DNA from 3 places in the Klebsiella sp. WOUb02 genome. Region 2 is predicted to be linked to each of the others. Evidence: predicted binding sites of a transcription regulator. Region 2 holds the regulator's gene; each other region holds the start of a gene.
What was found. Region 2 encodes CRP, which controls carbon source genes, mostly activating them, when cyclic AMP is high. Its sites were predicted from a motif close to ATGTGANNNNNNTCACAT; they were not measured.
Positions count from the first base shown of each region.

Region 1 (3,280 bases), 830 kb from region 2:
GGGGATAAACTGCCTCAACAGCCCATTGGTATTCTCATTTAGCCCACGTTCCCACGAAGCATAGGGGTGAGCGAAGTAGGTTTCCGTTTCCAGGGCCGCTGCGATCTCTTTGTGCTGAGTAAACTCCCCGCCATTGTCGAACGTGATGGTATGGCAGACATCTTTGTAGCCGCTCAGCATCGAGATAATGGCTGTGGCCACTTCGGCTGAATCTTTCGAAAACACCTTTTTCGTCAGATAAATACGGCTTTTACGCTCGACCAGCGTCACGATGGCTCCGGTGCCTTGTTTACCCAGAACCAGATCCGCTTCCCAGTCACCCAGTCGGGTACGAGCATCAACAACGGCCGGTCTATGCTCGATGGATACGGCGTCAGGTATCGGACTTCGCTTTTTACCATAGCCTTTGCGATAGCGGCGTTTACCCTGCCGGAGGAGCTTGTATAGTTCGCCGCCAATGGCTTTATCAGCCTGAACATGCTGGTAAATCCACTCGTGACTAACCGGTCTGCCGATGATACGGCCAACGGCGCTGATCTGTTCCGGACTCCACAGCCAGTTTAGCGCAGCCTCAACAAAGAAGACCGTATCCTCGTGCATCCTGCGTTTGCCGGCCCCTTTACGGCGGCTGGTACTGAGCTTCTGTGCTGCCGCTGGCTGGTAGCCATCTACAGAACGATTACGACGCAGTTCCCGCGAGACCGTTGATTTGCTGACGTCTAAGCGGCGGGCAATCTCTGCCTGACTCACTTTATCTTCACACAACAGGGCTATCTGGTATCGTAACCCTTCGGTTAGCTGCTGATATTTCATAGTGACTCGCTCATCTTTGGTCGGAAGAGCAGGATAGCTTATCGGCAGCTAACCGTCCCTCCATCCACATGACCGAGCGTTGCACTTATTATCTGAATTCGCGAAGAAGTCAGCGCCTTTCGCATAGATTAAATCATCGACGTAAAGCAGGCTGCGAACAATATCCAGCATATATCGCTGATGCTGCGGCGAACATATTATCCCCTGGTATTGCAGGGCCTTTCCCCGCGCCTGTTCGACCTCATGAATAACCATTTCGGTTTGCTGCAGCGCCAGTTGAGAAAACGAGCGGAGCTGGTCGTCAGTTTCCACCCTCGCCCGGTGTTGAGCAAGCCACGCTGCCACAACCACTGGCAGCAGGATGAACAGGGTAATACCGAATATTCTCAACGCCTTATGCGACACACTACGACTCATTTCCGCTTTATATCCATGCGATACGCCTTAGTCACGGTAAAAGCCCACAATGGCAGATGCCTACTCTTATACAACACTCAGTCATTTAGCAATCGGCTATTTGGCGTAAAAACCATACACCTGATAATGATGAATAATACTAATTTATAGAACAATCGAGAAACATTCTCGACATAATGAGAGCGGCGCCGCGTTTATAAGTATGGCAAAAAAAAGAGTCCAGCGTATTAAAGCGCCAGCTTTGCCGTCATGGCGGACGTGGCTATGGCTCGCCGCGCCATTAACCACAATATTAAAATGGTTTATGAGTACATAAAAAACGCAATTTTTGGCTGGTGAATAAAAGAACAAACGTGATATAGTTCACACATCCTGATGAAACGGAAACATTGTTTCATTGTTCGTTTGTTTGCCCGTCGATAGCCAGAGCGCCACGTCATCGTCAGTCTCGCCAGGTTGTCAAAGGCCCCGACTTTCTTTGAGGATCAGGTCAATGGCTTCCATTACTACCAGTGTCATACTCCTACGCTGGCCGCTGGTGAGCGCGGTGCTGATGTTTTTAGCCAGCTCGATGAATATCCAACTGCGTAAAAGCGATTATGCCGGCTTAGCGGTCATCTGCAGCGGCCTGGGGCTGGTCGCCGCCTGCTGGTTTGCTACCGGCCTGCTCGGCATCACGCTGCTGGATGTCGCCAAAATCTGGGGCAATATTAAAGACGTCATGGTTGGAGTGATGAGCCAGACGCCGCCAGAGTGGCCGATGATGATAACCTGATAGTAAAAAACGCTTCCCATCGGGAAGCGTTTTTTATTGGCGGGAAGTTTGCGCGCTATTTCCCCATTTTCGCCAGCATTTCCGGGCGCATAAATTTATGAATAACCAGCATAAACAGCAGCGACGGCACTAATAAAATCAGCGCGGTAATAGACGAGACCTGATAGTTCCCCGACATGCTGGCGTTGTAAAGCAGCAGCGGCAGCGTGGTGATATCCGGCGCGCCGACAAAAAAGGTGCCGGTAAACTCATCCAGCGACTCCAGAAAGACAAAGATGCTGGCGGCGATTATCCCCGGCGATGCCTGGGGCAAAACGATATGCCAAAACGTATACACCGCCCCGGCTCCCAGATTGCGCGACGCTCTTGCCAGCAGCGGATCGACCGCCGAGAATGCCGCCACGCAGATCCATACCGAATACATCAGCCCGTGCACGCTATGCACCAGCACCACGCCGGCCACGGTGCCGTTGAGCCCCCACTGATAGAAAAGCCGGGCAATATTCATATATACCGTCAGGTTAGGGAACGCCTGCGGAATAAGAAACAGCAGCATAAAGCCCACCCGCAGCGGCATTCCTCGCCTCGATAGCGCATAGCCGGCGGGGATCGAAATCAGCAGGCACACCAGCACCGACAGCACGGCAATCAGTACGCTGGTCAGCAAAGAGCCGGAGACATCGCTATAGGGGCTGAACACCTGATACCAGTATTTCAGCCCCCACTGGCTGGGCAGGGCGTGGGGAAAGAACCAGCTTTCGGCCACCGTCCAGATAAGTAGATTCAGCAGCGGGCCAAACATCGCCAGCAGCATCAGAACCAGCAGCAGCGTCTGCAGCGGCAGGCTGGCGCTCAGCTTTCTCCGCCCTTTCGCCAGCAGCGTCGCGGGTGGCGTCATCGTAACCTCCTTCATCATTCTCCCCCTTTTTGCCGCAGGCTATGGCGCAGATAAAACCACGACAGCGCGCCGCAGATAAGCAGCGAAACCACGCCCAGGGCGTTAGCCACGGCGTAATCCCCGTAGGAGTTCACGCGAAACGCCATATCAACGGTGATCATCGTCGGCGTGCCGACGCCTATCATCAGCGGCACCGACAGCACCGACATCATGGTGACGGTCGAGAGCACCAGCGCCACGCCGATAGCGGGCAGCACCTGCGGCAGAATAATATCGAACAGGATCCGCGGGCGAGAGGCGCCGAGGTTGCGCGCCGCCAGAATTTGCGACTGCTCAAGCGCCGCCATAGCGCCGCAGATCAGCAGCGTGGCGAACGC
Region 1 is NZ_CP170110.1:3,368,928-3,372,207, forward strand. It holds gene ABOC21_RS23305 (IS30 family transposase) at 1-813, opposite strand, end outside; partial or broken gene ABOC21_RS23310 (CSS-motif domain-containing protein) at 871-1,230, opposite strand; gene ABOC21_RS23315 (YjcB family protein) at 1,724-2,005, shown strand; gene ABOC21_RS23320 (ABC transporter permease) at 2,061-2,903, opposite strand; gene ABOC21_RS23325 (ABC transporter permease) at 2,918-3,280, opposite strand, start outside.
Region 1: a site for CRP is predicted at 1,582-1,599, ahead of ABOC21_RS23315 (YjcB family protein). Genes of this name have one in related genera too.

Region 2 (3,280 bases):
GTGGCGCACAACGTCGATCTGCTGGTGGGCGTCGTGCCTATCGTCAACCTGGAGTGGATTCAGAAGCTGATCCGCGACACCAGCGAACGCGGGCATTCCCGCGAGGCGGTGATGGATTCGGTCGTCCGTTCGATGGAGGATTATATTAACTTCATCACCCCGCAGTTCTCGCGCACCCATATCAACTTCCAGCGGGTCCCCACCGTTGATACGTCGAACCCCTTCGCCGCCAAAGGCATTCCCTCGCTGGATGAAAGCTTTGTGGTGATCCACTTCCGCAATCTGCAGGATATCGACTTCCCGTGGCTGCTGGCGATGCTGCAAGGGTCGTTTATCTCGCATATCAACACGCTGGTGGTGCCGGGCGGCAAAATGGGGCTGGCGATGGAGCTGATCATGGCGCCGCTGGTTGAACGGCTGATGGCGGGGAAAAAGATCGGTTAAGCCGTTAGCAACCCCGGCGGCGACGCAAACCGGGGCGACGGGCTGGTCATTCGGCTTAGCCCGCAATAACCTCGTACGAATGCGTGATATTTACCGCTTTTTGCAGCATCAGCGCCACCGAGCAGTATTTTTCCGCCGACAGGTCCACCGCCCGCGAAACGGCCGCATCCTTCAGCTCGCGGCCGGTGACGATAAAATGCAGGTTGATGTGGGTAAACAGGCGCGGCGCCTCTTCCCGACGCTCAGAGGTCAGCTTCACCTCACAGTTGGTCACATCATGGCGTCCTTTCTGCAAAATTGAGACCACGTCGATGGCGCTGCAGCCGCCGGCGGCCATCAGCACCATTTCCATCGGGCTCGGCGCTTTATCCCCGGAGTTGCCGTCCATCAAAATCTGGTGGCCGGAAGCCGACTCACCAATGAAGGTTAACCCTTCGACCCATTTCACACGAGCTTGCATAAAACTTAACTCCAAGGTTGCAATTTTCCTGACAGATTACGCGCACATAACAAATCTGGCAACGGAAGGCGACCTGCATCATGCTGAAGCGAGACACCAGGAGACATGCGGCAAAAGCTATGCTAAAACAGTCAGGATGCTACAGTATTACATTGATGTACTGCATGTATGCAGAGGAATTCACATTACAGGCTGCAGAAAAATCACCAGCCAGCTTCCCAGGCATAGGGAAACAATACGATTGCATGCCCGGATGCCGTGTAGTGTCGGCACCCGGAGATAGCTTATAACAGAGGATAACCGCGCATGGTGCTTGGCAAACCGCAAACAGACCCTACCCTCGAATGGTTCTTGTCTCATTGCCACATTCATAAGTACCCATCTAAAAGCACGCTGATCCACCAGGGTGAAAAAGCAGAAACGTTGTACTACATCGTCAAAGGCTCTGTGGCTGTGCTCATCAAGGATGAAGAAGGTAAAGAGATGATTCTCTCTTACCTCAACCAGGGCGATTTCATCGGTGAATTAGGCTTGTTTGAAGAAGGCCAGGAGCGTAGCGCCTGGGTACGTGCGAAAACCGCATGTGAAGTGGCCGAAATCTCCTATAAAAAATTCCGTCAGCTGATCCAGGTTAACCCGGACATCCTGATGCGTCTCTCATCGCAGATGGCCCGCCGTCTGCAGGTTACCTCTGAGAAAGTCGGTAACCTTGCCTTCCTTGACGTCACCGGCCGTATCGCCCAGACGTTGCTGAACCTGGCAAAACAGCCTGACGCCATGACTCACCCGGACGGTATGCAAATCAAAATTACCCGTCAGGAAATCGGTCAGATCGTCGGCTGCTCGCGTGAAACCGTTGGCCGTATTCTGAAGATGCTGGAAGATCAAAATCTGATCTCCGCCCACGGTAAAACTATCGTCGTCTACGGCACGCGTTAAGCTGATAAAACGGCGTATTGCTCCCGCAATACGCCGTTTCTGTTTTCCCTCTATGTGGCGCAGGCTGATTTACCACCCGGAAGTCAACTACGCACTGCGGCAAACGCTGGTGCTGTGTCTGCCGGTCGCAATTGGCCTCCTTCTCGGTCATCTGCAGCAGGGCCTGCTGTTCTCGCTGGTTCCCGCATGCTGCAACGTCGCCGGTCTTGATACGCCGCATAAACGTTTCTTTAAACGCCTGATTATTGGCGGCTCGCTTTTTGCCGGCTGCAGCCTGATCGTTCAGCTCCTTCTCCAGCATGATATCCCGCTCCCTTTAATTCTCAGCGGCCTGACCCTGCTCCTTGGCGTCACGGCGGAAATCAGCTCGCTGCACGCGAGGCTGCTGCCCGCCTCGCTGATTGCCGCCATCTTTACCCTGAGCCTCGCCGGCAATATGCCGGTCTGGGAGCCGCTGCTGATCTACGCGCTCGGCACGCTGTGGTACGGGCTATTCAACTGGTTCTGGTTTTGGCTATGGCGCGAGCAGCCGCTGCGCGAATCGCTCAGCCTGCTCTACCGGGAGCTGGCCAACTACTGTGAAGCCAAATACAGCCTGCTGACCCAGCATATCGACCCGGCAACCTCGCTGCCTCCTCTGCTGACCCGCCAGCAAAAGGTCGTCGATCTGATCACCCTGTGCTACCAGCAGATGCATATGCTGGCGGCCAATCAGCGTAACGATCATAAGCGCCTGCTGCGGGCGTTTCAGATTGCCCTCGATCTCCAGGAGCACATTTCCGTCAGCCTGCATCAGCCGGAAGAGGTGCAGAAGCTGGTCGAACGCAGCCACGCTGAAGCGGTAATCCGCTGGAATGCGCAAACCGTCGCGGCGCGGCTGAGGGTACTGGCGGACGACATCCTGTACCACCGCTATCCGCAGCGCTTTAACATGGATAAGCAGATCGGCGCGCTGGAGAAGATTGCCTCGCAGCACCCCGACAACCCAGTCGGGCAGTTCTGCGCATGGCACTTCGGCCGCCTTGCCCGGGTGCTACGCACCCAGCGGCCGCTGTACGCGCGTAACCTAATGGCCGATAAGGAGCGGCGCCTGCCGCTGCTGCCTGCGCTAAAAAGCTATCTCTCTTATAAATCGCCGGCTTTGCGCAGCGCCGCCCGCATCTGCGTGATGCTCACCGCCGCAAGCCTGATGGGTAGCGCGCTAAATCTTCCCAAACCCTACTGGATCCTGATGACGGTGCTCTTCGTTACCCAGAACGGCTACGGCGCGACGCGGGTCCGCATCGTCCACCGGGCGGCAGGGACCCTTGCCGGCCTGGTGATTGCCGGACTGACGCTGCACTTCCACGTCCCGGAGGGCTATACGCTGACCGCGATGCTGATTATCACGCTATTGAGCTATCTGATTATTCGCAAGAGCTACGGCTGGGCGATGGT
Region 2 is NZ_CP170110.1:4,194,626-4,197,905, reverse strand. It holds gene ABOC21_RS27370 (phosphoribulokinase) at 1-444, shown strand, start outside; gene ABOC21_RS27365 (OsmC family protein) at 500-904, opposite strand; gene crp (cAMP-activated global transcriptional regulator CRP) at 1,211-1,843, shown strand; gene ABOC21_RS27355 (YccS/YhfK family putative transporter) at 1,896-3,280, shown strand, end outside.

Region 3 (3,280 bases), on a different replicon from region 2:
TGGCGGCGCAGTTCAACCGTCCGGGCCACGATATCGTTGACCACTTCACTTACGCCTTCATGGGCGACGGCTGCATGATGGAAGGCATTTCTCACGAAGTGTGCTCCCTGGCCGGTACCCTGAAGCTGGGCAAGCTGGTGGCGTTCTATGACGACAACGGCATCTCCATCGACGGTCACGTGGAAGGCTGGTTCACCGACGACACCGCCAAACGCTTTGAAGCCTACGGCTGGCACGTGGTGCGCGGCGTGGACGGCCATGACGCTGAGGCCATCAAACGCGCGGTGGAAGAAGCGCGCGCGGTGACCGACAAACCGTCCCTGCTGATGTGCAAAACCATCATCGGCTTCGGTTCGCCGAACAAAGCCGGCACCCACGACTCCCACGGCGCGCCGCTGGGCGACGCGGAAATCGCGCTGACCCGTGAAGCGCTGGGCTGGCATCATCCGGCCTTCGACATCCCGTCTGACATCTACGCGCAGTGGGATGCGAAAGAGGACGGTCAGGCGAAAGAAGCGGCGTGGAACGAGAAGTTTGCCGCCTACGCCGGCGCCTTCCCGCAGGAAGCCGCTGAATTCACCCGTCGTATGAAGGGCGAAATGCCGGCTGACTTCGACGCCAAAGCCAGTGAATTTATCGCTAAGCTGCAGGCGAACCCGGCGAAAATCGCCAGCCGTAAAGCGTCGCAGAACGCGATTGAAGCCTTTGGCCCGCTGCTGCCGGAATTCCTCGGCGGCTCCGCCGACCTCGCGCCTTCCAACCTCACCCTGTGGTCCGGTTCGAAAGCGATTAACGAAGACAGCGCCGGGAACTACATCCACTACGGCGTGCGTGAATTCGGCATGACCGCGATTGCCAACGGGATTGCCCTGCACGGCGGCTTCCTGCCGTACACCTCCACCTTCCTGATGTTCGTGGAATACGCGCGCAACGCGGTGCGTATGGCGGCGCTGATGAAACAGCGTCAGGTGATGGTCTACACCCACGACTCCATCGGTCTGGGGGAAGACGGCCCGACGCACCAGCCGGTCGAGCAGGTGGCTTCGCTGCGCGTGACGCCGAACATGAGCACATGGCGTCCGTGCGACCAGGTGGAATCGGCGATTGCGTGGAAATACGGCGTGGAGCGTCACGACGGCCCGACGGCGCTGATCCTGTCGCGTCAGAACCTGGCGCAGCAGGAGCGTACGGCAGAGCAGCTGGCAAACGTCGCCCGCGGCGGCTACGTGCTGAAGGATTGCGCCGGGCAGCCGGAGCTGATCTTCATCGCCACCGGTTCGGAAGTGGAGCTGGCGGTTGCCGCGTGGGATAAACTGACAGCCGAAGGCGTGAAGGCGCGGGTGGTCTCCATGCCGTCCACCGACGCGTTTGACAGGCAGGATGCGGCGTACCGTGAATCGGTGCTGCCGAAAGCGGTCTCTGCCCGCGTGGCGGTGGAAGCGGGTATCGCCGACTACTGGTTCAAATACGTGGGTCTGAACGGCGCGATAGTCGGGATGACCAGCTTCGGCGAGTCTGCGCCGGCGGAGCTGCTGTTCGAAGAGTTCGGCTTCACCGTGGAGAACGTTGTCGCGAAGGCGAAAGCGCTGCTGTAGTTCTGAGCAACGCGCACCGCGACGGTGGTATAAGAATGAGCCGGGCTAACGCCCGGCTTTTTTGTGGCCGTTATTCCCGATGCTCGTCACGAGGCTGCATATTATTCCAGTGAAAATGTGATATAGGTCAGATTACAGGCTTCTCGTGCTGGACAAGCATTCCTTTTATTCCGCGTTTGGCTTATTCTAGCTGAAGCGTTTCAGTTGTCTAAATGTTCGACAATTAATCAATCAGTCGCAGTTTGCGACGGGTAAGGTTTCCCTCCGGGCGTTGCTGGATTACTCTGTCAGCCACCTCACATCAGGGATAACCTTGCAGGAGACCTATGACCATACGCATTGCGATTAATGGCTTCGGTCGCATAGGACGCAACGTGGTTCGCGCTTTATATGAATCCGGGCGTCGTGCGGAAATTACCGTGGTGGCTATCAACGAGCTGGCGGATGCTACGGGCATCGCGCACTTGTTGAAATATGACACCAGCCATGGGCGCTTTGCCTGGGACGTTCGCCAGGAGCGGGAGCAGCTTTACGTTGGCGATGATGTCATTCGCCTGCTGCACGAAGCTTCAATAGAGGCGCTGCCCTGGCAAGAGCTGGCGGTTGATATCGTACTGGATTGCACCGGGGTTTACGGCAGCCGTGAACATGGCGCAGCCCATCTTCAGGCTGGCGCGAAGAAGGTTCTCTTCTCGCATCCCGGGGGCAACGATCTCGATGCCACCGTCGTGTTCGGCGTGAACCATGACGAGCTGCGTGCAGAGCACCGTATTGTCTCCAACGCCTCCTGCACCACCAACTGCATTATTCCGGTCATTAAGTTGTTAGATGATGCCTGGGGGATTGAGTCAGGGACGGTAACGACGATCCACTCCGCCATGCACGATCAGCAGGTTATAGACGCCTACCATCCGGATTTGCGCCGCACGCGCGCGGCCAGTCAGTCAATTATTCCGGTTGATACTAAACTTGCGGCGGGGATCGCGCGTATTTTCCCGCAGTTTAACGACCGTTTTGAAGCGATCGCGGTTCGCGTACCGACGATAAATGTGACGGCGATCGACCTGAGCGTAACGGTGAAAAAACCGGTAAAGACTAGTGAAGTCAACCAGTTGCTGCAAAAAGCAGCGCAGGGAACATTTCATGGTATAGTTGACTATACGGAATTACCGTTAGTCTCGACAGATTTTAACCACGATCCGCACAGCGCCATCGTTGATGGCACCCAGACGCGGGTGAGTGGAGCGCATTTGATCAAAACGTTGGTCTGGTGCGATAACGAATGGGGCTTTGCTAACCGGATGCTCGACACCACGTTAGCGATGGCCGCTCAAGGTTTCAGGTAAAGCGCGTGAGCGCTTGCAAAACTTTATGAATCAACGAGAGGATTCACCATGTCTGTAATTAAGATGACCGATCTGGATCTGGCTGGTAAACGCGTTTTTATCCGTGCCGATCTGAACGTACCAGTTAAAGACGGTAAAGTAACCAGCGACGCGCGTATTCGTGCTTCTCTGCCGACCATTGAGCTGGCTCTGAAGCAGGGCGCTAAAGTGATGGTCACTTCTCACCTGGGTCGTCCGACCGAAGGCGAGTACAACGAAGAATTCTCTCTGCTGCCGGTTGTTAATTACCTGAAAGACAAACTCTCCAGCCCGGTACGTCTGGTTAAAGATTACCTGGAC
Region 3 is NZ_CP170106.1:291,260-294,539, forward strand. It holds gene tkt (transketolase) at 1-1,595, shown strand, start outside; gene epd (erythrose-4-phosphate dehydrogenase) at 1,922-2,941, shown strand; gene pgk (phosphoglycerate kinase) at 2,990-3,280, shown strand, end outside.
Region 3: a site for CRP is predicted at 1,711-1,728, ahead of epd (erythrose-4-phosphate dehydrogenase). Genes of this name have one in related genera too.